DNA from 2 places in the Bacteroides graminisolvens genome. Region 1 is predicted to be linked to the other one. Evidence: riboswitches for the same ligand, from Rfam matches in the RefSeq annotation. Region 1 holds a riboswitch; the other holds the start of a gene.

What was found. A riboswitch is a leader RNA that binds a small molecule or an ion and turns the genes downstream of it on or off. The one in region 1 is predicted to bind thiamine pyrophosphate.
Region 2: another riboswitch for thiamine pyrophosphate. It lies ahead of thiS (sulfur carrier protein ThiS); the one in region 1 lies ahead of ACKPCE_RS02355 (TonB-dependent receptor).

Annotation. Positions count from the first base shown of each region.
Region 1 covers NZ_OY762556.1:565,493-581,289, forward strand. Annotated here, with positions in the region: gene ACKPCE_RS02340 (glutamine synthetase III family protein) at 12-2,210, opposite strand; gene ACKPCE_RS02345 (hypothetical protein) at 2,203-2,397, opposite strand; gene ACKPCE_RS02350 (T9SS type A sorting domain-containing protein) at 2,503-2,889, shown strand; TPP riboswitch at 2,960-3,055, shown strand; gene ACKPCE_RS02355 (TonB-dependent receptor) at 3,087-5,312, shown strand; gene pnuC (nicotinamide riboside transporter PnuC) at 5,312-5,869, shown strand; gene ACKPCE_RS02365 (thiamine diphosphokinase) at 5,866-6,504, shown strand; gene ACKPCE_RS02370 (MFS transporter) at 6,521-7,729, opposite strand; gene thrC (threonine synthase) at 7,800-9,107, opposite strand; gene ACKPCE_RS02380 (cofactor-independent phosphoglycerate mutase) at 9,113-10,330, opposite strand; gene thrA (bifunctional aspartate kinase/homoserine dehydrogenase I) at 10,335-12,770, opposite strand; gene ACKPCE_RS02390 (asparaginase) at 13,119-14,162, shown strand; gene radA (DNA repair protein RadA) at 14,241-15,608, shown strand; gene ACKPCE_RS02400 (NAD(P)/FAD-dependent oxidoreductase) at 15,640-15,797, shown strand, end outside.
Region 2 covers NZ_OY762556.1:2,807,224-2,823,020, forward strand. Annotated here, with positions in the region: gene ACKPCE_RS11950 (HU family DNA-binding protein) at 1-173, shown strand, start outside; gene ACKPCE_RS11955 (UDP-glucuronic acid decarboxylase family protein) at 339-1,274, opposite strand; gene ACKPCE_RS11960 (UDP-glucose dehydrogenase family protein) at 1,284-2,600, opposite strand; gene ACKPCE_RS11965 (hypothetical protein) at 2,621-3,076, opposite strand; gene ACKPCE_RS11970 (ATP-dependent helicase) at 3,114-5,423, opposite strand; gene ACKPCE_RS11975 (superoxide dismutase) at 5,546-6,163, shown strand; gene ACKPCE_RS11980 (sensor histidine kinase) at 6,280-8,283, shown strand; TPP riboswitch at 8,356-8,447, shown strand; gene thiS (sulfur carrier protein ThiS) at 8,513-8,713, shown strand; gene ACKPCE_RS11990 (thiamine phosphate synthase) at 8,717-9,331, shown strand; gene ACKPCE_RS11995 (thiazole synthase) at 9,363-10,130, shown strand; gene thiC (phosphomethylpyrimidine synthase ThiC) at 10,178-11,866, shown strand; gene thiH (2-iminoacetate synthase ThiH) at 11,885-13,009, shown strand; gene ACKPCE_RS12010 (HesA/MoeB/ThiF family protein) at 13,009-13,701, shown strand; gene ACKPCE_RS12015 (thiamine phosphate synthase) at 13,759-14,367, shown strand; gene ppdK (pyruvate, phosphate dikinase) at 14,456-15,797, opposite strand, start outside.

The DNA.
Region 1 (15,797 bases):
AATAATGCAATTTATTTGGAGAATAGCAGTTCCCTGTATTTAGGCAACGGCCATATCTCATCGTCGACTTCAAGTTCCAAATGATCCACATGATCACGGATTTGCTCAAAGTACGGTCTGACGTTCTCTTCATAAGAAAAAGCTTTTTCTTCCTGACTGCTCAAATGATTGGCTGTTTTACGAGCTTCAATCATTTCACGAACCAGTCTTTTTATTTCGGTTACCCTGCGTGATATTTCACGAATCAACTCCTTGCGGTCGTGGCTCAACTCGTTGAACTCTTCCTCGGAGAATACTTCTTTCATTCCGCGCAGGTTATCTAGTAATCTGTTTTGATAGGTAATAGCAGTTGGCACAATGTGGTTGATGGCCAAATCGCCCAACACGCGGCTTTCTATCTGTACTTTCATGGTGTACTTTTCCAATTCCACTTCTACCCTGCTTGCCAATTCGTTTTCGTTGAACACTTTCTCACCGAGCAATACTTTGCGGGCTTGTTCGTCGTTGTACTTCATCAACGCTTCGGGCACATGGCAGATGTTGGTCAATCCGCGACGGGCAGCTTCCTGCTTCCATTCATCCGAATAGCCGTCACCTTCAAAGCGGATCGCTTTTGAAGCCAGAATATTTTCTTTCAGTATGCGGAAGATGGCCTCATCACGTCCCACTCCGGCATCAATCAGCTTGTCTACCGCTGCTTTAAACTCATTCAGCTGATGAGCCATTGCGGCGTTAATGGCAATCATGGCAGCCGCACAGTTCGACGAAGAGCCTGCAGCACGGAACTCGAAACGGTTTCCGGTGAAGGCGAAAGGCGAAGTGCGGTTACGGTCGGTATTGTCGAGCAGAATCTCGGGAATACGACCAATGCCTAGTTTAAGAATCGTCTTTTCTTCGGGTGTCATCTTGGTATTGCCGGCTTGTTCAACCTGCTCAACCAACTCATCGAGCTTATTGGTAAGGTGCTTTCCTAAGAAGATGGAAAGAATGGCGGGCGGTGCTTCGTTGGCTCCCAAGCGATAGCAGTTGCTGGCACTGGATATTGACGCACGAAGCAGGTCTTGATTCTTATAAACCATCATCAGCACGTTGACAATAAAGGTAATGAAGAGCATATTGCCTTTCGGATTTTTACCGGGTGCAAAGAGGTTGATGCCGTTGTCTGTACAAAGCGACCAGTTGCAGTGCTTACCGGAACCGTTAATGCCGCTGAAAGGCTTTTCGTGAAACAATACGTTAAATTTGTGTTTCTGAGCGATGCGTTTCATCAAATCCATGACCAACTGGTTATGGTCATTCGCTATGTTGGCATTCTCAAAGATGGGCGCCAACTCAAACTGATTGGGCGCTACTTCGTTGTGGCGGGTTTTAACCGGAATACCTAATTTGTGGCACTCCAGTTCCAGTTCTTTCATAAAGGCAGTTACGCGAGGTGGTATAGAACCAAAATAGTGATCTTCCAACTGCTGATCCTTAGCCGACGAGTGTCCCATCAGCGTTCTGCCGGTCAGACAAAGGTCGGGACGGGCATTAAACAAGGCACTGTCTACCAAGAAATATTCTTGTTCCCAACCCAGGTTGGTATAAACACGGGCTATGTTTTTATCGAATAGCTGACATACATCGGTTGCCGCCTTATCAACAGCTGCCAATGCTTTCAGCAGTGGTGTTTTATAATCAAGTGCATCACCCGTATACGATATAAATACGGTAGGAATACACAAAGTAGAATCAACAATAAATGCGGGAGAAGAGACGTCCCAAGCGGTGTAACCACGCGCTTCGAATGTATTTCGTATTCCTCCGTTTGGAAAGGAAGAAGCATCGGGTTCTTGCTGAATAAGCAGCTTGCCCGAGAAGCGCTCAATCACTTCGGTATCATCACCAAACTCAATAAAACCGTCATGTTTTTCGGCTGTTCCGTCGGTTAGTGGCTGAAACCAGTGTGTGTAGTGAGTTACATTGAAACTTTTAGCCCAGCTTTTCATGCCGTTAGCAATCAAGTCGGCCATTTCGCGACTAATGGGGGTACCTTTCTCTACAGCATTCAGCACGGCGTTGAACGCTTCACGAGGAAGGTATTCCTGCATCTTTTTACGGTCGAACACGTGTGACGCATAGTAGTCAGACAGTTTGTTCGATGGATTGGTTACCTCTGCGGGTTTCCTGTTTGCCAGCTCTTGAAGAGCAAAAAAACGCATTTTAGACATATAGGGTCTCTTTTTTATTGGTTGTTGCCGCAAAATTATATGTTTTTCCTAATAACCCCCTAATTTTTAGGGGGTTATTTTTATAAATACATAAATTTAATGGAGAACACCCCCTAAAAACAGCTTCCGACATCTCATTGACATATAAATATGCAATTACCATGCTTTGGAAACTATTTATCATCATAAAAGAACTTTTTATGTTTTTTTAGTTGGATATAATGAATCAATCTTCTATCTTTGGCCGAAACATATAATTATTTTTGTTTAACCTATTGCATGTCATTGTAGTATGAAAAAAATAGCTCTCATACTTTTACTTCTCGCCGGCGGATGGAAACTATCCGCTCAAGAGCCGTCTGGCAATGGGTTAGTAGCTGCAAGTGGTTTCAAGAGTTCCTTCCTGATTATTGGCAATACTCCCAATGAGAATATGGCAGAAACCGGTGCTGATATTCGAATTTATTCCAATCCTAAAACTGATCGTATCTGCATAAAAGCCGAATCTTGTATTAAATCCATCTACATATCCGATACAAACGGACGTTTGGTGCTAGTTAACAAACCCATGGTAGCGGGCGAAATAACCATACCAATGAGTGGCCTAAAGAACGGAGTCTATCTGGTTCGCGTCAACTCAGAAAAAGGATGCATGGCTTATACATTCAACAAGTTATAGAGGTGTTGAATCGTTAAATTTGCAATTACATAGAACCATTCTAACTTAAAAGCGTTACTTTTGCAGTAGATTTCAATAAGAGGGGTGCCTTAATAAAACGGGCTGAGATCATACCCATTAACCTGATCCGGATAATGCCGGCGGAGGGATAAAATAGAAAAGTCCCCTTTTCTGTTTAATTTAATTTTTTATTTAAAATGAAAAAGAGAGCTTTAATGCTGGTCGGGATAGCTATTTCCGGCTCCATGAGTTTTGCACAGAAAGTACAAAACGACAGTCTCAAACAAGTGAACCTCCAGGAAGTAGAGGTTGTATCAACGCGTGCCACCGCCAAAACACCGATGGCTTTTACAAACATCAGTAAAGACCAAATAAATAAGCAGAACTCGGGTGTGGACATTCCTTATCTGCTGAGTTTGACACCTTCGGTTCTTACCACCTCGGATGCAGGAGCGGGTATTGGGTATACATCGTTACGTATTCGCGGAACGGACGGCACACGTATCAACGTAACGGCCAACGGTATTCCCATGAATGACGCCGAGAGCCACACCGTGTTTTGGGTGAACATGCCCGACTTTGCATCTTCACTCAAAGATATTCAGGTGCAACGTGGTGCCGGATCGTCAACAAACGGTGCCGGAGCTTTTGGCGGTAGTGTAAGCATGCAAACCGAAGGGGTTTCCATGCAGCCGTATGCGGAATTTAATGGTGCGTATGGTTCGTTCAATACGCACAAGGAAACCGTGAAAGTGGGCACAGGACTAATCAATAAGCATTTTGCTTTCGATGCACGTTTATCGAACATCGGAACCGACGGCTACATTGATAGGGCTTCGGTGGATTTGTATTCGTACTTCCTTCAGGGAGCGTATTTCACTGATAACACGTTAATCAAACTGATTACTTTCAGCGGATTGGAGAAAACATATCATGCCTGGTATTATGCTTCGAAAGAGGATATGAAGAACTACGGACGCCGCTACAATCCTGCCGGAGCTTATACAGATGCCAATGGAAAAGTGGCTTATTATGATGATCAGACCGACAATTATCATCAAACGCATTACCAGTTATTGGTTAATCACACGCTTTCTCCTTCGTGGAGTTTGAACGGAGGTTTGCATTACACTCCCGGCAATGGGTATTATCAGGAATACAAAACCGGACGAAAGTTAGTTGAATACGGACTGAAGCCATACATTGTAGATGGAGTAACAATAGAAAAAAGCGATTTGATACGTCAAAAGAAGATGGACAATGACTTTTACGGGGCTATCTTTTCGCTCAATTATAAAACAGATCAGCTGAATGCTGTTCTTGGCGGAGGATGGAATAAGTATGACGGTGATCACTTCGGAAAGGTTATTTGGGTAAGGAACTACGTCGGTGCATTGAACCCGGAACAGGAGTATTATCGTAATAACGGGAAAAAGACCGACGGGAATCTGTATTTGAAGGCTGATTACAGTGTTAATAAACACCTCAGTTTGTATGGTGACGTACAGTATCGTCACATCAATTACCAGATAAAAGGAGCAAATGATAATTGGGATTGGAATACGGCAGCAATGCAGAAACTAAATGTTGATGAAACATTCGACTTCCTCAATCCAAAAGCTGGTATCAACTGGCAAATCAATCAGAACAACCGGGCTTATGCTTCATTCTCTGTTGCTCAGAAGGAACCAACCCGTAACAATTATACGGATGGTAAAGCGGCTGAACATCCCCAAGCGGAACGACTGCTCGATTATGAATTGGGATACACCTTTGCTAACAGCTGGCTCACCGCAGGTGCTAACTTGTACTACATGGATTACAAAGATCAGTTGGTGCTGACCGGCGAACAGAATGAGATAGGAGAACCAATGGCAGCCAATGTACCCAACAGCTATCGAATGGGTGTTGAGCTGATGCTGGGAGTGAAATTAGGTAAATATGTACGATGGGACATCAACGGAACGTTAAGCAAAAACCGGGTACAAAACTTTACCGAGCTATTGTACGAAAACGAAGAAAAGAATCCTATTGAGATAAAACACGGTGATACACCAATTGCCTTTTCACCTGATTTGATTCTAAATAATTTGTTCAGCTTCAACTATAAGAACTTGGAAGCCGGTTTGCAATCGCAATACGTGAGCAAACAATACATGAGTAATGCCAAACAGGATGAGCACATTCTCGATGCCTATTTTGTAAGTAACCTGAATGTGGCTTATCGTTTCAAACTGGCTCACACCAAATCGGCCAGTGTAGGTTTTACCATCTACAACTTATTCAACGAAGAGTATGAAAACAATGGGTATGCAGGTAGCGGATATTACATGGATAACAACCAAGCCATACGTTACAACTACGCAGGTTATGCAGCTCAGGCGGGTACTAACGTAATGGCCAACTTAACTCTTCGTTTTTAATGGATTACCTTGAAATAGCAGGAACGGTTATCGGCTTACTCTACTTATGGCTGGAGTATAAGGCGAGTATTTATTTATGGATAGCAGGCGTCATCATGCCTGCTATCTACATCTTTGTTTATTACGAGGCGGGACTCTATGCCGACTCAGGAATTAATGTGTATTACTTGCTGGCAGCTGTTTACGGATGGATTATCTGGCAACGGGGCGGAGGTAATAAGAAAGAGCTACCTGTAACGTATACACCGCTACGTGTGTACTTACCACTTGCATTGGTTTTTGTGGTGGCATTTTGGGCCATCGGATGGATTTTGGTGAATTTCACCGACAGCACGGTTCCCTGGCTGGATAGTTTCACCACCGCACTCAGCATTGTAGGCATGTGGCTGCTGGCAAGGAAGTATGTGGAACAATGGCTGGCATGGATTGCTGTTGATGCAGTCAGTTGCGGGCTATACATCTATAAAGGACTTGATTTTACGGCTTTTCTATACGGTCTTTACGCAGTTATAGCTATCTTTGGCTACTTTAAATGGAAGAAAATGATTTCAGCATGAAATACTACCCTTTACTTCGTAGCAATTCTCTCATTGAAACAGTTATTCTGGCCAATGGCGAATATCCTTCTCATCCGCTTCCGGCCGGATTGTTGCAGCAGGCAAGCTTTGTAGTTTGTTGTGACGGTGCAGCAGACGACTATATCTGCCGTGGCAACACTCCCTCTATTATAATTGGCGACGGTGATTCCATATCGCCCAAAAATCGTGAACGGTTCAAAAAGATACTTATCACGAGTACTGACCAGGAAACAAATGACCAGACAAAGGCGGTCGCTTATTGTCTGCAACAGCAAAGGAATCATCTTCTGATTCTTGGAGCCACCGGCAAGCGGGAAGATCACACACTAGGAAACATTAGTTTGCTAATGGATTACATGCATTTGGGAGCGGATGTACAAATGGCTACTGATTACGGTGTATTCACCCCGGTTCAGGGTGATACTTGTTTTGAGTGTGTACCCGGAGAGCAGATCTCTCTCATTAACTTTGGCGCAATAGGCATTAAAGGTGAAGGATTGGTATACCCGCTCAGCGATTTCAGTAACTGGTGGCAAGGTACTTTGAACCAAACAACCGGCGATAGCTTTACCATACAGGCTAAAGGAGAATATCTTATTTTCCGCACCTATTAAGCAGACTGTTCAACGGCTACAAGGGTTTTCCTAAAACCTGCATGGAACGGAAAGCGAACGATAACAGTCCGATAAGACAAAGCAGAAGTCCTGAAATGATAAACATATTACTCAATCCGATGGCATCTGCTATGGCTCCGGCAGCCACCAGCCCGATCATGGATGGCAATAGAGCCAGACTAAGGTAAACGGAGAAAATCCTTCCGAGTATATGGGGTGGTATTTGTATCTGAATAACAGTAATAAAGCATGCGTTATAGATGCTACCCGCTACTCCGCCTGCCAAAGTAAGGAACACAAACGTCCAGAAACCGCTTTCGGGTAATATGCCTGAAAAGTAAAAGCTTAACCCGATCAGTACATACATCAGATTGATAAGGATGACTTTATTTGTTTTAATAGAGAATACGCCCATCACCGCACCTCCCAACAACATACCTGCACCCCATGCAACCTCAACGACACTCATCTGAAAAGCATCTCCCGAAAAGTGCTTCAATGTCATCAAGGGGAAAAGGACTGCTACCGGCATAATGACAAAGGTAGATAAGACCGAAAACAGTACCAGTGGTGTGATGCCTTTTATCTTTTTTACGATGTGTAGTGCTTCTTTTAATTCGATCCAGATACCGGTGCGTTTATTTTCGTCCTGCTCGGGATTGGGTATGCGGACGAAAAGGAGTGATAAGCATGCCATCAAAGCACCTCCTACATCCAACAACAAAATATAGCTAATGTCCATCAGTCCGATAAACAAAGCTCCCAAAGCTGGACCGGCAATGTTACACACCGATTCGAGCATCTGGTTTATACCGGCAATACGGCCCAGCTGATCGGCAGGTGCCAATAGAGGAATAGAGGCTTGCATAGCCGGCATGTGAAAAGCTGATCCGACAGAACGCAATGCCAACAGTACATAGATATGCCAGATTTCGGCCATATGCAGGAAGAAAAGTACCGCAAGAAGGAGTGTACAAAATGCAATGAAAGAATCGGCTGCAATCATGGTTCGTTTCCTGTCCCACCGATCAATATAGACTCCCGCAACCAAACCAATAACCGATTGGGGAAGCAAGGCGGCCAAAGCTGATAAAGCCAATACTTCAGCCGAACCTGTTTCAAAGCTTAGCCATAAAATTAATGCAAAACTAACGATAGAGCTACTTAGAATGGAGAATAATTGCCCCGTCCATATAATGCCAAATACATTTTTCCAGTTACTCATACCTGCTAGTCATAAAAAAATCTCGCCCGGCAATATGCCGAACGAGATTTCAAAGATATTTGATTTGTGCTTAAAGTTTCAATAAATAAGCTTTAAAATCTGCAAATTCTTTACTCAACGGCAAGCTTTGCTTTTCTCCTTTCATAAATTCCTGCAACTTGGCGGGAATAGTTACCTTGTTTTCAATAATACTTTCTACTGTTTCAAGGAACTTGGCCGGATGAGCTGTTTCCAGAAATACGCCGGTTTCTCCTTCCTTTAATCCTTCTTTCAAAGCACGGAAGCCACATGCTCCGTGCGGATCAAGTAAATAACCTGTTTGCTGATAAGTGGTTTTCACCGTTTCACGAATTTGCTCATCAGTATAGGTGGTTCCCGAGATATCACGGCAGATAGCTTCGTGAGATTCTTTATACAGATCGAGTACACGAGCAAAGTTACTGGGATCACCCACATCCATTGCATTGGCTATCGTAGCAACCGACGGACGGGGGTTGTATTTTCCGGTTTGCAGATACTGGTAGAATATATCGTTCTTATTGTTGGCTGCAATGAAGCGAGACACAGGCAAGCCCATCTGCTTTCCAAACAAGCCGGCTGTAATATTACCAAAGTTACCACTTGGTACACATACCACAACCTTTTTATTGTCTGCTTGTCCCATCTTTTTCAGTTGTGCATAAGCATAGAAATAGTAGAATGCCTGCGGTAGGAAACGAGCCACATTGATGGAGTTGGCCGAGGTAAGCAACAAGTGATCGTTCAGTTCTTTATCCATAAAAGCCGACTTCACCAGTGCCTGGCAATCGTCAAACGTACCGTCAACTTCCAGAGCTGTGATATTTTGTCCCAATGTAGTAAACTGCTTCTCTTGTATTTCACTTACTTTTCCTTTGGGGTAAAGCACGTAAACGTGAATGCCTTCTACACCGAGGAAGCCATTAGCCACTGCACTGCCGGTATCTCCCGAAGTGGCAACCAATACGTTCACATCTTTCTGACCTTCTTTGCGGATAAAGTAGCTCAATAGCCGGGCCATAAAACGACCGCCAACATCCTTGAAAGCAAGAGTGGGTCCGTGAAACAACTCAAGCGAATAGATGTTTTCTTCCACCTTCACCAAAGGAACATCAAAATTGAGCGTATCGTACACAATGTCCTTCAATGTGTCTGCCGGAATGTCTTCACCAAAAAAGGCATCAGCTACACGATAGGCTATCTCCTGAAAAGACAGGTTTTCAATGTGATCGTAGAAACTTGATGGAAGAGCTTTGATCGCTTCGGGCATGAAAAGTCCGCGGTCTGAAGCCAATCCTTTCACTACCGCTTCTTGCAAGGAAACCGACTGGCTTTGTTTATTTGTACTGTAATATTTCATAGCTGTTATTTGTTTGCAAGCATAAACGTTTTCATAAATTCATCCTCCTTCAACAATCCGTAGCTTCCTTCACAAGCAGCCACTTCATCATAAGTCTGCACGCTATCGGCTTCAATTCCCGGATACCAAATCAAGAAAGGAATCGGATCTTTTGTGTGTGTTCTAAGTTCGCAGGGAGTAGGGTGATCGGGTAAGACGGCAATCGCAACAGGTTCATCCCAGTCTTTAACAGCTTCGTAAATGGGGCCGACTGCCCGACTATCCAAATTCTCAATCGTTTTAATTTTCAAGTCCACATCTCCTTCGTGGCCGGCCTCATCACTGGCCTCAATGTGAAGATAAACAAAGTCGTCCTTTTTCAAAGCATCCAGTGCAGCAGCCACTTTGTTTTCGTAGTTTGTATCGTACAAGCCGGTTGCTCCTTCTACCTCCAAACGGCGAAGTCCGGCATAATAACCAATCCCCCGAATCAAGTCGACCGCCGAGATAACCGCTCCCGACTTTATACCGGGAAAAGTATCCGACAATGTTTCCATTTGAGGACGGTAACCTGGCGACCATGGCCAGATACTATTGGCCGGATCCTTGCCATCCGCTATTCGTTTCAGGTTGATCGGGTGGTCTTTCAAAAGTTTCTGAGACTTCAAGATCAGCTCGTTAATCAACGAAGCCGTATCTTCAGCCTCTGCCTGCAAAGGTTTTACCAGTAGCGGGCGGAACGGTTGCAACGGCACATCGTGAGGCGGCGTGCAGTCTAACTGCTTATTTCCACCTTTGATAACCAATAGATGCCGGTAAGAAACTCCGGTATGAAAGCACACCTTGTCACTCCCCAACTCCTCCTGCAAATATTGAATAAGCACATCAGCCTCTTCCGTCGAAATATGACCGGAAGAGTGGTTTTTAATAACCTCTCCATCTATGCAGATCAGGTTACAGCGCATGGCCATCTCTCCCGGTTTGAGATCAATACCAATACTTGCCGCTTCGAGCGCTCCCCTGCCCTCGTACACTTTAGGGAGGTTGTAACCCAGAACTGATAAGTTAGCCACTTCGCTGCCCGGATGGAAGCCATCGGCTACGGTTTGCAGCCTACCGTTGCGTCCCATCCGGGCGAGCATGTCCATATAAGGCGTCTTCGCATATTGCAGGAGCGTCTTGTCTCCCAGAGACTTCACAGGCCAGTCGGCCATGCCATCTCCCAATATAATAATATGTTTCATCTCATTAAACATTAGCTATACTCATAATATCTGCAAATACGCCGGCCGCTGTAACGCCTGCACCGGCTCCGTATCCGCGAATCATCATCGGATATTCTTTATATCTTTCCGTTGTCAGTAAGATGATGTTGTTGCTTCCCTCCAGTCCATAAAACGGATGAGAAGCATCGACTTCCTGCAAACCGACAGACGCTTTACCATCTTCCAAACGGGCTACGAAACACCAATGTTTCTTCTCACTTTCAAGCAACTTGCGTTGTGCTTCAAAGTTGGCGTCAAGCGTGGAAACCCGTTTCCAAAAGTCATCCAGCGAGCCTTCAAAATATTCGGCCGGTACAAACAGGTGCTTTTCCACATCCTCCTGTTCCAAACGATAACCCGCCTCACGCCCTAAGATCACTAATTTGCGAATAACGTCTTTCCCGCTCAAATCAATACGGGGATCGGGTTCGGAGTAGCCTTCTTCTTTCGCCATCTGAATGGCTTTGCTGAAAGGAATATCAGCACTGATTTTATTAAAGATGTAGTTGAGCGTACCCGAAAGAACCGCTTCAATCTTTAATATTTTATCACCGCTATTGATTAAATCATTAATCGTATTGATAATGGGTAATCCGGCCCCAACATTGGTTTCGAAAAGGAACTTCACTCCCCTGTGACGTGCCACTTGCTTAAGTTCACGGTAATTGTCATATTTCGAAGAAGCCGCAATTTTATTAGCAGCCACCACCGATATATTGTGTTGCAGGAAGTCTTTGTATAAAGCTGCAACTTCAGCATTAGCCGTACAATCAACAAATACCGAATTGAAAATATTCATTTTTATCACCTCATCGTGAAATATCTTGGGAGAGTTCTTGATACCCTTCTCTTTCAGTTCAACACGATAATTGGAAAGGTCTAGCCCTTCTCGGCGAAACATGGCAAATGAGCTATTGGCTATACCCACCACATTCAGTTTCAACCCGTTTTCCTGCATCAACTTCTGTTGCTGGCAACGTATTTGTTCGATAAGACTATCACCTACAGTACCTATTCCACAGATAAACAGGTTCAAAACCTGATATTCGGAAAGGAAAAAAGAATCATGAATCACATTCAGTGATTTGCGCAGCGATTTGGATTCGACTACAAACGAAATATTGGTTTCCGAGGCTCCTTGTGCACAAGCAATCACATTGATACCGTTACGTCCTAACGTACCAAATAGTTTACCCGCAATACCGGGGGTGTGTTTCATATTCTCACCGACAATGGCTACGGTAGCCAAATCTTTCTCAGCACATACGTGACCAATTTCGCCCATTTCAATTTCTTTGGCAAACTCTTCGTTTAATACCTCACAAGCTAAATCAGCATCGGCATTTCGCACACCGATAGAGGTACTGTTCTCCGAAGAGGCCTGAGATACCAGAAACACACTGATTCCACTCTTTGCGAGAACTTTGAAGATGCGATAGTTTACACCGATCACTCCAACCATTCCCAAGCCTTGCACAGTGATAAGGCTTGTATCGTTAATGGAGGAAATACCCTTAATGGCCTTACCTAGGGGACTGCTCACTTGTTGTTTGATGATGGTACCAACTGCTTCGGGGTTGAATGTATTCTTTATCAGAATAGGAATATTTTTGTGGCAAACCGGATAAATTGTTGGTGGATAAACCACTTTGGCTCCGAAGTTACACAGTTCGGTTGCCTCCACATAACTCAGTTCGGTTATTGTATAGGCAGTACTGATCACGCGAGGGTCGGCAGTCATGAAGCCGTCAACGTCTGTCCATATCTCCAGACCCGAAGCGTCAAGCGCAGCAGCAATGATAGCAGCCGTATAATCAGAACCTCCACGTCCTAAGTTAGTTACATCACCAGTCACCTTGTCGGACGAGATAAAGCCCGGAACCAATGACACGTTGGGTAATACTTTAAACGTTTCTTTAATCAATTTATTGGTAAGTTCCGCATCAAGCATGTGTCGTGCATGTTTTCTTTCGGTTTTAACGAAGCTACGCGAATCAAACCATACCGCATCCTGAATTAATGCTGCCACTATAATAGAAGAAAGCCTCTCACCGTAGCTGACAATCATATCAGAAGTTTTCGGAGAGAGGTCTTTTATAAGGTAGATACCCTGAAAGATATCTTTTAATTCATTAAGGAGTTCACCCACACGGCGCTGCAAATCCTGCTGCTGCTCTCCGGACGGAATAACGGCTTTTATCATTTCCACATGGCGGAATACAATTTCGCGGAACTCTCCTTCATAACGAGAATCACCGGCAGAAGCCATTTTAGAAGTATTGATTAATTGGTCGGTCACACCACCCAATGCTGAAACGATCACGATTACAGGCTCTTCTGCTGCCTCTACTATTTTCTTTACGCTTAAAATGCTGTTCACGGAACCTACGGATGTTCCGCCGAATTTCATTACTTTCATGAAGATGCTAATTTAAGTACACTAATTCCCTCAAAAGGAAATTCAATGACGATTAAAATAAGATTTATTGAAATTGCCTGCTATTGCAAGCGTGTATCACGTAGAAACACAAATACTATCCCTAACCCCTAAGGGTTGTGGTGCACATGGATGTGGTTGTATGTGGATAGTAATGAACCATTCTCTTTGTTTCTATTATCGTTTTTGATAAGTGTTGCAAAAGTAAGAATAAAAACAATCAATTTATAACTTTTTGCCTTATTTTTCTTATAAAATAATTTTAGCCTTACAAAATGTCATTGATAACAAGATTAATACTATATTTGCAAGCCAGATAACAGTACAATTATGCAAGGAAAAGCGCAAAATACTTCCGTATTGCTAATTTACACCGGTGGAACCATCGGTATGATTGAAAATGAAAAAACCGGAGCGCTCGAAAATTTCAACTTCGAGCAGCTCAGACATCATATTCCTGAGTTGAAACAACTCAATTTCACCATCGATTCTTTGCAGTTTAATCCTCCTATGGACTCATCCGACATGGACCCGGAGATCTGGAAAAAACTGGCACAGATCATTGGCGAGAACTATGACAATTATTTCGGTTTTGTGATTCTTCACGGTACGGATACAATGGCTTATACGGCATCGGCATTGAGTTTTATGCTGGAAGGGCTAAATAAACCTATCATTTTTACCGGTTCACAGCTTCCCATAGGCGTACTGCGTACGGATGGCAAAGAAAATCTAATGACCAGCATTGAAATTGCAGCCGCACATGATACCGAAGGCAATCCCATTGTACCCGAAGTATGCATCTTTTTTGAAAATCACCTGATGCGTGGTAACCGTACCACCAAGATGAATGCCGAAAATTTCAATGCATTTCGTTCTTCCAACTACCCCATACTGGCCGAAGCAGGTATTCATATCCGTTTCCACCGCATGCATATTCATCAATACGAAGAAGGCAGGCAGTTAAAGGTGCATACCTGGCTTAACAGTAACATCGCTGTATTGAAACTCTTTCCGGGCATACAAGAAAACGTAATGGCGGCTACCTTGGCTATTGACGGACTAAAAGCATTGGTACTGGAGACTTACGGATCGGGTAATGCTCCCAGCAAACCGTGGTTTATCCGGTGCCTGAGTGAAGCCTGCGCCAAAGGCATTGTCATAGTCAACGTAACGCAATGCAACGCCGGCACGGTGGAGATGGAACGCTACAATACCGGTTACCAATTATTGCAGGCAGGGGTTGTTAGCGGATATGACAGCACTACAGAATCGGCCGTAACCAAACTGATGTTTCTAATCGGACACGGATACTCTCCCGAGGAAATCAGAGAACGAATGAATCACTCATTGGCAGGAGAAATCACAGTTTAACAGATTCAAGGCAAGTACCCATCTTCATTCTGATTATTTTCATTACTTTTGTCATTGTTCTACAAATAGAGAAATTGAATGGCAAAGGAAAAGAGCGTTTATGTGTGCAGCAACTGCGGACAGGAATCACCTAAGTGGATTGGGAAATGTCCCGGTTGTGGAGAATGGAATACGTATGTGGAAGAAATCATCCGCAAAGAAAGCGGACCGAAAAAGGTTTCAACCGGTATGGAAAGCGTAAAAACCCGCCCCATTACGCTCAACGAAATCGAAGCGGCCGATGAGCCTCGTATTGATATGTACGATGAGGAGTTGAACAGGGTTTTGGGAGGCGGATTGGTGCAAGGTTCGCTGGTGTTGATAGGTGGTGAACCGGGTATCGGAAAGTCGACCTTGGTTTTACAAACCGTGCTTCGCATCCCCGAAAAACGCATTCTGTACGTATCCGGTGAAGAAAGCGCGCGTCAGCTTAAACTCAGAGCCGACCGCTTAGGAAGTGCTTCGGGTGAATGCCTCATTGTTTGCGAAACATCACTGGAGCAGATATATGTTCACATTAAAAATACGCGTCCCGACCTTGTTATTATCGACTCCATACAAACCATTTCGACAGAGATACTTGAATCTTCGCCCGGAAGTGTAGCACAGGTTCGTGAATGCTCCGCGTCCATTCTCCGCTTCGCCAAAGAGAGTCATACACCCGTTATCCTGATCGGTCACATCAATAAGGAAGGAAGCATTGCCGGTCCCAAAGTGCTGGAACACATAGTCGATGCGGTCCTTCAATTTGAAGGAGATCAGCATTACATGTATCGTATTCTCAGAAGCATCAAAAACCGATTTGGCAGCACGGCCGAGCTAGGCATTTATGAAATGCGGCAAGACGGGCTCCGACAAGTAAACAATCCTTCCGAATTATTGTTATCACAAGATCACGAAGGGATGAGCGGCGTAGCCATTGCATCTGCAATTGAGGGTGTTAGGCCTTTTCTGATAGAGACACAAGCTCTTGTTAGTTCGGCTGTTTATGGGAACCCGCAACGATCGGCAACAGGCTTTGATCTACGAAGAATGAATATGCTATTGGCCGTTCTTGAAAAGCGGGTGGGCTTTAAACTGGCTCAGAAAGATGTATTTTTAAACATTGCCGGAGGTATAAAGGTGAATGATCCGGCCATTGACCTGGCAGTTATTAGCGCCATACTGTCTTCCAACATGGATACAGGGATAGAGAGTGGCATGTGCATGGCCGGTGAAATAGGATTATCAGGAGAGATAAGACCCGTAAACCGTATTGAACAACGCATTGCTGAAGCCGAAAAATTAGGTTTCCGTCAGTTTGTTCTTCCCAAATATAATTTGCAGGGCATTGACACCAAACGGATTAAGATTGAGCTTATTCCTGTTAGAAAAGTAGAGGAAGCATTCCGGGCTTTGTTTGGATAAACCGGAATTTTATTTCATATATAAATTTAGAATGATACAAGAATACCAACTTAGAATTCTGCCAGAGCAGGCAGCCAACGAGCAGGTACTGAAGCAGTACATTGCCCGTGAAAAGGGTGTGAAACCAGATACGATTTATGCCATTCGCATACTAAAGAGAAGCATCGATGCCCGACAACGAACCATCTA
Region 2 (15,797 bases), 2.2 Mb from region 1:
GTGTACGTCCCAACCTCACCTCCACCCGCGCGGGCGATAAGCTGGAGTTTATTGACATTGTGGCGGCACTAGCCGGTCAGAAAGAAGGCGGGGGCGATAATGGCGGTGGTACGCCTACGGATCCGGGCAATCCGGGTACTCCCGGCGATGACGATGATGATCCTAACGGTTAACTTTTAAAAACGAACAACTATGAATATTTTATTTAAAATTCTGAGGTGGTTGCTTTATCGCATCTTTCCTCGTACAGCCTGATAATTAGCTAAAAAACTGCCGGCAAATTACTTACATAGTAACATGGCCGGCAGTATCACTGAAATACCGAAAAAATAATTCTTTTACAGATGACTCTCGAAATAAGTTATTGTTTTCTTCAAGCCTTCTTCCAGCTGTATCTGAGGTTGCCAGCCGTTGAGTTTCTCCATGGCCAGCGAAATATCCGGTTTCCGTTGCTGCGGGTCATCACCCGGCAATGGCATGTGTACAATAGAGGAGCGGGAATTGGTCAGATCAATAACCTTCTGTGCCAGCTCCAGCATAGTGAATTCACCCGGATTGCCAATGTTGACAGGTCCAATGAAGTCGTCACCTGTTGCCATCATGCGGGTCATGCCCTCAATCAAATCATCAATATACTGAAAACTGCGTGTTTGCAAACCGGTACCGTAAATGGTAATATCCTCGTTGCGAAGAGCCTGCATAATAAAGTTAGACACTACCCTTCCGTCATTCGGATTCATGCGTGGACCGTAAGTATTGAAGATGCGGATAATCTTAATACGTACTCCGTTTTGGCGATAATAATCCATGAACAATGTTTCGGCGGCACGCTTCCCTTCGTCATAACAAGAGCGTATACCGATGGGATTAACATGTCCCCAGTAGCTTTCCGGTTGCGGATGTACTTCGGGGTCTCCGTAGACTTCACTAGTGGAAGCCTGCAAAATCTTGGCCCTTATACGTTTGGCAAGTCCCAGTGTATTCATGGCTCCGTATATGGAGGTTTTCATGGTTTTAATGGGGTTGTACTGGTAGTAAGGCGGCGAAGCCGGACAGGCCAGGTTGTACACCTCGTCAACTTCAGCAAAGTAAGGAGAGGTAATGTCGTGGCGCACCAGTTCAAAGTTATGGTTATCGAGCAGATGGCGGATGTTGTCTTTACTGCCTGTGAAGTAATTGTCCAGACAAATCACATCATGTCCCTCATTGATAAGTCGTTCACAAAGATGAGAGCCTATAAATCCGGCTCCCCCTGTTATAAGAATTCTTTTCATAAACCGGTATTATTTCAAGCCGATGCGGCTATAAGTGAAACCATTGTCCTGAAGCTCTTTGGGATCATAAATATTACGTCCGTCAACCACTACGTGATTTCTCATGGCCTTGCGAATGATAGACCAGCTAGGCATGCGGAACTGTTTCCATTCGGTGAGCAATGCCAGTGCATCGGCATCAATCACAGCTTCGTACATGTCTTTACAGTAAGTGACTTTATCGCCTATCCTACGGTGGGTCTCCTCCATGGCAATGGGGTCATAAGCACGAACAACGGCACCTGCCTCAATCAGTTTTTCAATGACAACCAGAGAGGGAGCCTCGCGCATATCGTCAGTTTCGGGCTTGAAAGAAAGTCCCCACATGGCAATAACCCTACCACGCAAGTCACCGTCAAAAGCTCGCAACAGTTTCTCGAATACTATATTTTTCTGTGCCTCGTTAACGGCCTCAACCGCTTCGATAACACGCATGGGGTAACCGTTTTCAATACCGGTATGTGCCAGTGCTTTTACATCTTTGGGGAAACAAGAGCCACCATAACCGCAACCTGCATACAAGAAATGCTTGCCGATGCGCGGATCAGAACCCATACCCTTGCGCACATTGTCAACATTGGCTCCTACCCGTTCGCACAGATTGGCAATGTCGTTCATGAAGCTGATACGGGTAGCCAGCATGGCGTTGGCGGCGTATTTGGTCATCTCGGCAGAAGGCACATCCATCACCAGAATGGGGTAACCGTTGAGCGTAAAGGGGCGGTAAAGGCGTTCCATGAGTTCACGGGCTTTTTCGCTCTCAACTCCCACTACAACCCTGTCGGGTGACATGAAGTCTTTAATGGCAGCTCCTTCTTTCAGAAATTCGGGATTAGAAGCAATATCGAAGGGGATGTTCACTCCGCGCTTATCAAGCTCTTCTTGTACAGCCATGCGTACTTTAGGGGCCGTACCCACGGGTACCGTACTTTTGGTAACAAGTACCAGGTATTTGTTCATGTGGCGTCCTACCGTGCGGGCTACTTCGAGCACGTAACGCAGGTCGGCGCTGCCGTCTTCATCGGGCGGAGTACCTACCGCGCTGAATACAACATCCGTATCATCGAGACAAGAAGTTAAATCGGTGGTAAACTGAAGACGGCCTTCGCGTACATTACGCAAAACCAAATCTTCCAAACCGGGTTCGTAAATTGGCATAATGCCCTGATGTAATTTTTCAATCTTGGCACTGTCAATATCTACGCAGGTTACGTTGATTCCCATTTCAGCGAAACAGGCACCCGAGACAAGTCCCACGTATCCGGTTCCTACTATTGCTATATTCATATATCGTTTGTTTATGGTTACTATCTTATTTTAAAAAGCCTGTTCAACTCATCTTGTAGTTCTTCGGATACCCAGAATACGCTGTTTTGTTCCATGTTTGTGAAGCCGCAGTCAACTACAGCCGATGTATATTGTGGAAACGAATTGGCTTTGCTGAAATTATTTTTCCAATGCATGGCACGTATATTCAGCGGATGATTCCACAATTCACGAGGAATACCCAGAATGTTAAGCCGGGAAGTTGGATATACATGATCAATTTCCCAGCCAAACATGCTTTCCTTATTGTTGAAATCATCATAAGCAATCCACGCGCCACAAGCATCCTTCCTTATGCGGTCGGGGTTGTATTCGTCAACGGCTATGGCTGCACGCCAAGCTATATCTTTTAGTTCGGGTTTCATGAAAGTTTTAAACTCATTCAACTGTTTACGTACTAAATGTATTGGTTCGTCAAAGATTGAAAAAAAAAGCATTTTGCACAATGGTTTTATCAGTTTTTTTTCTATTTTTTTAATCAATAACGGTAAAACGTGCAAAGCGTAGTAACAATTGTTTTTCGCCTGCATGACGGAAACGGATCGTTGCTTTGGCATTGTCGCCACTACCTTCCAATTTAGTAACCTCTCCCATCCCGAAGCGCTCGTGCTGTATGTTTTGTCCCACTCGCAGTTCGCCCAAAGAGGTTTGCATGCTTTGAGCCGACTGGTTTTCTGCACTGCTGCTTGCTACCTTTTTAAGGTTGCGGGGCAGCGTTGGTGCAATAACCTGTGCTCGGGGACGTATTTGCTGCCGTACTTCTTCTTTCCGGAAACGAGCAGCCCCTTCGTCCACTTTGTGACCGATGCCTGCTTCGTGCGGTAAATCCAGAAAACAGGTATCAATGTCACGTAAGAACCTGCTGGGTGTGCCAAATTCCATCTTTCCGTAACGGAAACGAGTGCGAGCATATGACAAGAAGCAATGTTCCTCGGCACGGGTAATGGCCACATAAAACAAACGGCGTTCTTCTTCCATGGCACGGGGGGAATCTCCCGCCATGCTTCCGGGAAATAGATTCTCTTCCATACCTACTACAAAAACGTTACGGAATTCAAGTCCCTTGGCTGAGTGTACGGTCATGAGTACCACCTTAGCCCCTTCGTTATCTTTGTCGGAATCCTGATCGGTAAGCAAGGCTATGTCCGACAGGTAGTCCGACAAGCTGATGTCTGTACTACCCTCTTCCATACGCAGGGCACAAAAATCCTGCAGACCGTTTACCAACTCCTCAATATTTTCTTGTCGGCTCAAGCTTTCGGGAGAATTATCGGCATGTATATCGGTCATAATACCTGAACGGCGGATGATATCAGTACCTATCTGATAGGCATTGTCTGTACCTAGGCGATCACGGAACGATTCAATGAGTTCACGAAACTCCTGCAACTTGGTATGAGTACCTTTATTTATAGAGAGCTGATACGCCAGCGGATCACACAATACATTCCACAAGCTGGTATTATTTCCCGTTGCCGCCTCAATTATTTTACCCAGAGTGGTATCACCGATTCCCCTTGCCGGGTAGTTAATGATACGTTTGAAAGCCTCTTCATCAGCCGGATTTACCGTTACACGGAAGTATGCCACCACATCTTTGATCTCTTTACGCTGGTAAAATGAAAGTCCGCCATAAATTTTATAAGGCATTCCGTTTTTCCGCAAGGTCTCTTCAAAAATACGGCTCTGAGCATTGGTACGGTACAAAATGGCAAAATCACTGTATTCATAGTCGTGACGGCGGCGAAGATCTTTGATTTTGTTAATCACAATGTCGCCCTCTTCAACGTCAGAATAGGCCTGAAATACACCGATGGCCTCCCCTCTTTCCTTTTCAGAGAAGACCTCTTTGCGTATTTGCCGCTGGTTTTTTTCAATGAGACTGTTGGCCGCACACACTATGGTTTGTGTGGAGCGGTAGTTTTGTTCCAGCTTAAATACGCGGGTATTGGGATAGATCTTGGTAAAATAGAGAATGTTATCAATGTCGGCACCACGGAAAGAATAAATACTTTGGGCATCATCACCCACCACACAAATGTGTTGATGTTCGCCGGCCAATTGTTGCACAATGCTGTGTTGTGCATAATTGGTATCCTGATACTCGTCGACCAACACGTAACGGAACTGCTCGCGGTAGCGTGCCAGCACATCAGGATGCTTCTGAAACAGTATCCAGGTGTAGAATAACAGATCATCAAAATCCATTGCTCCGGCCTGTCGGCAGCGTTCCCAATATCGTTGGTACACTTCACGTATGGCGGGCATTTTAGTTGCCGCATCGGCTTCACAGGCTTCTTTGTTGGCAGCATAGCTGGCAGGAGAAACCAAATGATTCTTAGCATTAGAGATACGGGCTTGTACGGTACCGGGCTTGTAAGTCTTTTCATCAAGTCCCATTTCTTTGAGTATGGAACGGATGAGACTTTTACTATCTGCCGAATCATAAATGGTAAACCGCGAGTTAAACCCCAGATGTTCTGCTTCGGCACGTAGAATGCGGGCAAATACGGAATGAAAGGTTCCCATCCAGAGGTATCGGGCAGCTTCTGCTCCTACCTGACGGGCAATACGTTCTTTCATCTCACGGGCGGCTTTATTGGTAAAGGTAAGTGCCAATATGTTGCTTGCACGGTAACCGCTGCTCAGCAACCAGGCTATTTTGTATGTCAGCACGCGCGTCTTGCCTGAACCGGCACCTGCAATAACGAGAGAAGGTCCGTCATTGTAGAGTACGGCAGCACGTTGGCTTTCATTGAGTTCTTCCAAGTAATTATCTTGCATGATGAAGTGTTTCTATCTGTTTTGATACGCAAAGATATAAGAAAGTTGTAATACTGGCGAACCTTTTTATAAATATGGCGTTATTATAATCAAAGTTTCAATCACGATTAAACATTGAGCTTATGAATACATTATTAATGTCTTTAATATTTATGACTATGACTTATAATATGCCGACGCTTCCTTATGCAACCAATGCATTGGAACCTGTAATCAGCCAGCAGACAATTGAGTTTCACTACGGTAAACACCTGCAGGCTTATGTAAATAACTTAAATAGCCTTGTTCCGGGTACGGAATTTGAAGGAAAAAGTGTGGAAGAAATTGTAAAAACTGCTCCCGATGGCGCTGTATTTAACAATGCCGGACAAGTTTTGAATCACGAACTGTACTTCACACAATTTGCTCCGAAACCTGCTCATAGCGAACCGGTAGGCAAACTAGCCGAGGCTATTGTGAAAGATTTCGGCAGTTTTGATAATTTCAAGAAAGAGTTTACTGCTGCCTCTGTTGGCCTGTTTGGCTCAGGATGGGCATGGCTTTCTGTTGATAAGAGCGGTAAACTGGTAATTACAAAAGAAGCCAACGGAAGTAACCCGGTGCGTGCAGGACTGAAACCGTTACTAGGGTTTGACGTATGGGAACACTCTTATTACTTGGATTATCAAAACCGCCGTGCCGACCACATCAATGCTCTTTGGAGTATTGTTGACTGGGACGTTGTAGGAAGCCGCTTTTAAGGCTTGACTCACACCGCTTTACTAAAAGCGTGGCGTTGAAACAAATAAAACACAGATATTGATTTTAATGTCTGTGTTTTTTTATACCTTTGCGGCCTGTATAATATCTGATGTCTATGAAGTTTGTTTATAAAGATCAAGTACAGCGATTTCTTCTGGTAATATTTTTACTGTTTTTCTGTTTGATAGCTATCAAGGCGCATGACTTGACAGTTGTAAAAGATCAAATAAAAGATAGTAAAGAGATTCTTTTTATCAGCGCATACCACTCCGATACACGCTACACCTCCGAAAACATAGCCGAATTCATTGACACTTACCGCAATCTGGGCGGAAATTGTTCCGTAGTTATTGAAAACATGAACTGCATGGGGCTTGATGAAGCGTATGAATGGCCTCATAGACTGAAACGGCTTCTTGATAAGCATCCTAATGTTGCCATGATTATATTATTGGGTGGTGAGGCTTGGAACTCTTTCCTGAAATTGAACGATCCCGAATATAACAAGGTGCCGGTGATGTTTGCTATGGCTTCCCGCAATGGTTTCTTGATTCCGAACGATTCTATTTCTCTCACTGATTACGAACCGCAGTCTGTGGACATGTACGAGCAAATGCACAGTGTAAATGTGAAGATGGCTGTTGCCAGTAATCACGATGTGATTAAAAACATAGAACTGATTCGCACACTTTATCCTAAAAACAATCATTTGGCCATATTGACAGATAATACTTACTATGGCCTGGCACATTATGCGTACATAAGGAAAGAACTAAAGAAAATTCGGGAGATTCATCCTATTTACATTGACGGAAGAAAAAAGAACCTGGATCAGGCTGTAGAGGCTTTGCATGAGGTTCCTCACAACAGTGTGTTGTTGCTTGCCATGTGGCGGATAGACAGTTTGAAGATGTCTTACGTGAATAATGCTGCAACTGCTTTTCAATTTGTACAACCACATATACCGGTATTTTCGCTGACAGGCACTGGTATGGGGCATTGGGCTATTGGCGGATACATGCCTCATATTGAAGGAATTGGCAGAAGACTTGGCTTTAAGGCCTATGAGGTGCTTGACAAAAAAGAAGTCAAGGCTCCCGAAATGATTACTTTGCGCAATGAATACAGGTTTGATGATCAAAAGATCAAAGAGTTCAAAATAAAGTCCTCACTGTTACCCGAAAATTCAATTCTGATTAACCACATCCCTCCTTTCTTTGTGGTTTACAAGAAAGAAATAGAAACTTTATTCTTGGTTTTCATTACGTTAGTATTGGGTCTGGTTACCAGCTTGTACTATTACTTTAAAATGAAAGCTCTGAAAAATAACATGGCTTCTTTGAATGAAGAGCTTAGACACGATAAGGCTAAGCTGGAAAAATCAGAAGCCGACTTACGTCATGCCAAAGAATTGGCCGAAGAAGCTAACCTCATGAAGAGTGCTTTTGTGTCTAACATGAGTCATGAAATTCGTACGCCTCTTAATGCCATAGTGGGGTTCACCAGCTTATTGGTTGAAAATGATTGTGCCACGGAGGAACAAAAGGAATATGCCAAGATCATTCAAACCAATTCAGATTTACTGTTGCAACTCATTAGTGATGTACTTGACATTTCTAGACTGGAATCGGGTCGATTGAAGTTCAATTATGAAATACGTGATTTGGCGGCTACACTGAGCGATATGGTTGTTCAAACGCAACGCTTGTCGCAAGAAAAACAAGTAGCGATAGTTACCAGTTTTTCTGATGAGTCACTGATCATTGAAACGGATCCGTTGCGCTTACAGCAAATTGTAATTAACCTGGTAAATAATGCCTTGAAATTTACTCCTCCCGGAGGTAAAATTACCATAGGATTTGAAAAAGATGTTGAAGATAAATGTGTGCTGGTTTCTGTCACAGATACCGGTCGTGGCATTCCTGCCGAGAAACATCGGGATGTATTTAAACGTTTCGAAAAGCTAGATGAATTTATTCAGGGCACGGGACTAGGGCTCTCCATTTGTAAACTTACCATTAATTATATGGGAGGTGATATCTGGATTGATCGCGCATACACTGACGGAGCACGTTTTGTGTTCTCGCATCCGTTTACACAAGCGGATAGAAAAGCATAGTCTTTTTATTTATCTCCGAAAAATTACTTTTTCAATAGGGTTTCTCAATTATTTTGTTTTACTTTGTCCGCTGTAAAGACAAAGGGGTGCCCTAAAGGCTGAGATTATACCCTACGAACCTGATGCAGATAATACTGACGCAGGGAATTGTTATTTTTCTTTTCTTATGTAAACTCTTCTTTTAACAGGCGCTACGCTTTGTTTTTACATCTATTTAATACTGAAAATAATGGAGGTAATAGTCAACAACAAAGCAACAGTGATTTCCGAATCAGCTACACTGGAACAGCTCATTAGTGGGCTCAACATCTTGTCCACAGGAATGGCGGTGGCTGTGAACAAACAATTAATTCCTCGTACACAGTGGAAAACCTTTTCATTAACTGAAAAAGATGAAGTAGTGATCATCAAGGCAGCCTGCGGAGGATAACACATGGCCAGTCTACAATTTATTACCCACGAGACGGAACAGTTTTCGTATCGTGAAGGGGCTTTTATGGCTTTGGAAGCCGGCTGTAAATGGATTCAACTGCGCATGAAAGATGTAGCTGTTGAAACGGTGCGGCAATTGGCTGAAGAGCTAAAAAAGGCTTGTGAAAACCACCATGCATTGCTCATCATTGATGACTATGTTGAGGTAGCTCGTGAAGTGAAGGCCGATGGTGTGCACTTAGGTAAGAATGACATGCCCATTGAGGAAGCTCGTAAACTGTTGGGTGAAGGCTTTATCATTGGTGGTACAGCTAACACCTTTGAGGATGTGAAGCGACATTACGAAGCAGGGGCCGATTACCTGGGCATCGGACCGTTTCGTTTTACTACGACCAAAAAGAACCTGAGTCCTGTTCTGGGACTGGAGGGGTATCGTAACATCAAACAACAAATGATTGAAGCCGGTATTATTTTACCGGCGGTAGCTATTGGCGGTATCACCGTGGAAGATATTCCGGCTATACTGGCAACCGGCATAGAAGGTATTGCCATGAGTGGCGCCATTCTACAAGCACATGATCCGGCTGCTGAGATAAAACGCATACTTACCATGTAGTGAAAAACATACGTTTAAAGAAATGAATACAATGAAGAAACTTACAATTGCAGGGAGAGAGTTTACCTCCCGTCTGTTCTTGGGAACGGGAAAATTTAGTTCGAATGAACTGATGGAAGAAGCTATTCTGGCTTCGGGCACACAACTGGTCACAGTGGCAATGAAACGAATCGACATGGATAATCAGGAAGATGACATGCTGAAACACATTGTGCATCCGGGTATCGGACTGCTACCTAATACATCGGGCGCACGCAATGCCGAAGAGGCTGTCTTTGCAGCACAAATGGCACGTGAAGCCTTTGGTACCAATTGGTTAAAGCTGGAAATTCATCCTGATCCGCGTTACTTGCTGCCCGATCCTATTGAAACATTAAAGGCCACGGAAGAACTCGTGAAACTGGGATTCGTAGTACTCCCCTACTGTCAGGCCGATCCTGTGTTTTGCAAACGTCTGGAAGAGGCAGGTGCGGCTGTTGTGATGCCGTTGGGCGCTCCCATTGGTACCAATATGGGGTTACAAACACGTGACTTCCTTCGTATCATCATTGAACAGGCTAACGTTCCTGTGGTGGTAGATGCCGGTATCGGTGTGCCCAGCCATGCTGCCGAAGCCATGGAAATGGGGGCTTCGGCTGTATTGGTTAATACGGCTATAGCTGTAGCAGGCAATCCGGTAGCCATGGCTGTTGCATTCAAAGAGGCAGTTATTGCCGGACAAAGAGCGTTTGAAGCAGGTCCGGGTATGACGGGAATCTTGGCAGATGCCAGTTCACCACTTACCGCATTTCTGGATTAAATGAAGCGTATTGTTTAACGTGACAAAAACGAAATAAACCTATAAAGATGAAAAATAGAATTGAATTTCCAGCATCGGAAAAAGTATATATGACAGGGACCCACTACCCTGATTTACACGTGGGTATGCGTAAAGTTGAACAAATGCCAACCGTAACGGTTAAAGATGGGAAAAAAGAACTGGTTCAAAATCAGGATGTTTACTTATACGATACCAGTGGCGCTTACAGCGATCCTGATGTTTGCATTGATTTGGAAAGAGGCTTGCCCCGCATACGCGAACGTTTTATTCGGTGTAATGATGATATTGTACAACTAGAAGAGATCACTTCTGAGTACGGACGTATGCGTCTGAAAGACTCTTTTTTGGATACGCTTCGGTTTAAAAACACGGTTCCACCTTATGTGGCGGCTGCTGGTAAGCAAATTACTCAACTATACTACGCTCGTTGCGGAATGATTACGCCCGAAATGGAATACGTGGCCATCCGTGAAAACATGAACTGCGACCAACTGGGTATTGATACGCACATTACTCCCGAGTTTGTACGAGATGAGATCGCTGCCGGACGGGCTGTGATTCCTGCCAATATCAATCATCCGGAAGCGGAACCTATGATTATCGGACGTAATTTTTTGGTGAAGATTAATACCAATATTGGGAATTCGGCTACCTCTTCGAGCATGGAGGAGGAAGTTGAAAAGGCTATTTGGAGCTGTAAATGGGGCGGTGATACCTTAATGGATCTTTCAACCGGAGCCAATATTCATGAAACACGCGAATGGATTATCCGAAACTGTCCGGTACCGGTGGGCACTGTCCCTATTTATCAGGCACTGGAAAAGGTGAATGGTAAAGTGGAAGATCTTACGTGGGAAATATACCGGGACACACTGTTGGAACAGTGCGAGCAAGGAGTCGATTACTTTACCATACACGCCGGTATTCGTTTGCAAAATGTTTACTTGGCGGAGAAACGACTGACCGGAATCGTGTCACGCGGAGGTAGTATCATGTCAAAATGGTGTTTGGTACACAACCGTGAGAGCTTTTTATACGAGCATTTTGATGATATTTGTGATTTACTGGCCCAATATGATGTAGCCATTTCGTTGGGCGACGGTTTACGTCCCGGCTCCATTCACGATGCCAATGATGAAGCTCAGTTTGCTGAACTCGATACTCTAGGCGAACTGGTGCAACGAACATGGAATAAGAATGTTCAGGCATTTATTGAAGGTCCCGGACATGTACCAATGCACAAGCTGCGTGAAAATATGGACCGTCAGATGAAGGCTTGTCACGAAGCTCCTTTTTATACTTTAGGTCCTTTGGTAACGGATATTGCACCGGGCTACGACCACATTACATCGGCCATTGGAGCTGCGCAGATTGGCTGGATGGGCACAGCCATGCTATGTTATGTCACGCCTAAGGAACATTTAGGATTGCCTGATAAAGAAGATGTGCGTACCGGGGTGGTGACTTATAAGCTGGCAGCTCATGCGGCCGATTTGGCAAAAGGGCATCCTGTAGCTCAGGTAAGAGACAATGCGCTGTCAAAAGCTCGCTACGAGTTCCGTTGGAAAGATCAGTTTAACTTGTCACTTGATCCGGAGAGAGCATTGGAGTACTTCAAAGCGGGGCATCACGAAGAAGGAGAATACTGTACCATGTGCGGTCCTAACTTCTGTGCCATGCGTTTGAGCAGAGATTTGAGTAATTGTAGTTTATAGGGCACTAAAAGAAATAATATGTGGTTTTCAGAAGAACTGGAAAAGATATCGTGGGAACAGACAACCCGCGATATCTACGAAAAGACCGATGCCGATGTGCGTAGGGCCTTAGCAAAAAAGCGTCTGGACGTGGAGGATTTCAAAGCACTTATTTCACCTGCGGCAATACCTTATCTGGAGGTGATGGCGCAGCTTAGCCGAAAGTATACATTGGAACGTTTTGGTAAAACTATTTCTATGTTTATCCCGCTCTATATTACCAATTCTTGTACCAATTCATGTATCTATTGCGGCTTTAATCATAACAATCCCATGAAGCGTACCATCCTCACGGAAAAGGAAATGATTAACGAATACAAAGCCATTAAGAAGCTGGCTCCTTTTGAGAATTTATTATTGGTAACGGGCGAGAATCCGGCTAAGGCAGGGGTTGATTACATCAAGCGGGCTTTGTTATTAGCACGCCCTTATTTTTCTAATCTTCAAATTGAGGTTATGCCTCTTAAATCAGAAGAATATGAGCAACTTACACATGCTGGATTAAATGGAGTTATCTGTTTCCAGGAAACGTATAACCGAGCTAATTACAACCTTTATCACCCTCGCGGGATGAAGTCTAAATTTGAATGGCGTGTTAACGGCTTCGACCGTATGGGACAAGCCGGCATACATAAAATAGGTATGGGTGTACTGATTGGTTTAGAAGAGTGGCGCACAGATGTTACCATGATGGCTTATCACTTGCGTTACTTACAAAAGCATTATTGGAAAACAAAGTACAGTGTAAACTTTCCTCGCATGAGGCCTTCTGAAAATGGAGGATTTCAACCCAATGTCGTTATGAGTGATCGGGAACTGGCACAGCTGACCTTTGCGATGCGTATCTTTGATCATGATGTGGATATCTCCTATTCCACCCGCGAATGTGCCGAACTTCGTGATCAGATGGCTACGTTGGGGGTAACAACCATGAGTGCGGAAAGTAAGACTGAACCGGGTGGTTACTTCAGTTATCCGCAAACATTGGAGCAATTTCATGTGAGTGACGAACGTAAAGCAGTGGAGGTTGATGCTGCCTTGCGTGCATTGGGAAGAATACCGGTATACAAAGACTGGGATTTAGCATTAGACAGAATAAAATGATGGAGAGATATAACAGGCAGATGATGCTCCCGGAAATAGGTCAGGAAGGGCAAGACAAGCTGCAAGCTGCTAAAGTACTTGTTGTTGGCGTTGGGGGACTGGGCTCTCCCATCGCCCTTTATCTGGCTGGTGCCGGCGTAGGTACGCTGGGACTGGTAGATTGTGATGTGGTAGATGTGTCGAACCTGCATAGGCAGGTATTGTATACGGAGGATGAAACGGGTGATTTGAAGGCAGTGTGTGCTGCCATGCGTTTGCAGGCGCTCAATCGGAGTATTACCATTCATGCTTTTTCGGGCAGGTTGACGAAGGAGAATGCTGAAGAGCTGATTGGTGCTTACGATTTGGTGGTTGACGGATGCGATAATTTTGCCACCCGGTATTTGATAAACGACGTATGCGTAAAGTTGGGTAAGCCCTATGTGTACGGGGCTATTTGTGGTTTCGAGGGGCAGGTATCTGTCTTTAACCACAATTCGGATAAAACATATCGCGACTTATTTCCCGATGAAGAGTTGATGCTCAAAATGCCCCCGCCTCCCAAAGGCGTAATAGGTATGACACCGGGTGTAACAGGCTGTGTGCAGGCTATGGAAGCCGTGAAGATTATTTGTGGTTTGGGTGAAGTGATGGCGGGTAAACTTTGGACTATAGATATTAGAACCTTGCAAACTAACATCTTTTCACTATAAAGTTTGGAGCGTATGGCATGAATGAGCTAACTTTGTGGCAATTTTCACATTTTTAGAATGAAACTGATTGTAATAACGACTCCGAATTACTTTGTAGAAGAGGATAAAATCATTACTACTCTCTTCGAAGAAGGACTGGATATCCTTCACTTACGTAAGCCCGACATGCCGGCTATTTATGCGGAAAGACTGCTGACTTTGATACCCGAGAAGTATCATCGTCGCATCGTAACGCATGACCATTTTTATTTGAAAAATGAGTTTGATTTGATGGGTATTCACTTGAATCGTCGTAATCCGGAGGAACCTCATGATTACCACGGACATGTGAGTTTCTCTTGTCATTCCTTGGAAGAGGTTGAGCAGTACAAAGATAAATACGAATATGTTTTTCTGAGTCCGGTTTACCCCAGTATATCGAAAGCTTCTTACGAGCCTCCTTATACGCCTGAGGAAATAAGAGAAGCAGTTGCCAAAAAGATTATTGATAAGAAAGTCATTGCTCTAGGGGGCATAACTCCTGAAACATTACCCGAAATAAAAGATTTCGGATTTGGAGGTGCGGCTGTATTAGGTGATCTTTGGAATAAGTTCGATGCATGTACTGAAATAAACTACAAAGGTATTGTAGAGCATTTCCGACAGTTAAAGGATATGGCGGAATAAAAACAGAATCATCATTATACACAATAAACAGGGCTGCCAAAAAAGCAGCCCCATTTTTTGATATAAAAAACTTAAATTTAAGGATAAATCATTCTTCAATGGCTGCCTGCGCTGCTGCTAAGCGAGCAATGGGCACCCTGAAAGGAGAACAGCTTACGTAATTGAGTCCCACTTTATGGCAGAACTTCACAGAAGAAGGTTCACCACCGTGTTCACCGCAAATACCACATTTCAAATCGGGACGAACAGAACGTCCTTTCTCGGTTGCCATTCTTACCAGCTGTCCCACTCCATTCTGATCCAGTACTTGGAATGGGTCTACCTTTAATATTTTCTTTTCCAGATATACCGGGAGGAAAGAAGCAATGTCATCACGAGAGTAACCAAATGTCATTTGTGTGAGGTCATTGGTTCCAAAGGAGAAGAATTCTGCCGATGCAGCAATCTTGTTGGCTGTAAGTGCTGCACGAGGTATTTCAATCATCGTACCTACTTTAAACTCAATGCGCATTCCCTTTTCGGCAAATAAAGCTTCAGCCTCGCTGCGAATCACCTTTTCTTGCTCGTTGAATTCGTACACAATTCCGGTCAGCGGAACCATGATTTCAGGTATCGTTGTTATGCCTTCTTTTTTCAGTTCAAGTGCAGCTCCCAGAATGGCACGAGTCTGCATTTGAGTTATTTCAGGATACGTGTTTCCTAAGCGACATCCGCGGTGTCCTAACATAGGGTTGTGTTCGCACAAAGCTTCCACACGCTGCTGAATATACGCAAGCGTAACTCCCATGGCTTCTGCCATTTCTTCCTGACCTTTCAAATCATGCGGAACAAACTCATGCAAAGGAGGATCCAGCAAACGAACTGTAACCGGATAGCCTTGCATGGCTTTAAATATTCCTTTAAAATCATCTTGCTGATAAGGTAATATTTTGGCTAAAGCTTTGCGTCTGCCTTCAGCATCAACAGCCAGAATCATTTCGCGCATGGCTTTAATCTTTTCACCTTCAAAGAACATGTGTTCCGTGCGGCACAAGCCGATACCGACCGCACCAAAATTACGGGCAACAGCAGCATCGTGAGGCGTGTCGGCATTAGTCCTTACTTGCAATTTGGTATATTTATCGGCAAGTTTCATTAATTCAGAGAAGTCGTCTGATAACTCGGCAGCACGGGTTTCTACTTTGCCTTGGTAAACCTCTCCTGTACTACCGTTAATTGAGATGAAATCACCTTCTTTTAACACGGTTCCGTCAATCTCTACCGTACGAGCTTTGTAATCAATATTGAGAGCACCTGCACCTGATACACAGCATTTACCCATTCCTCTGGCCACTACAGCTGCATGCGAAGTCATACCTCCGCGAGCCGTGAGAATACCTTGTGCTACTTGCATTCCGGCCAAGTCTTCCGGAGAAGTTTCCAGACGAACC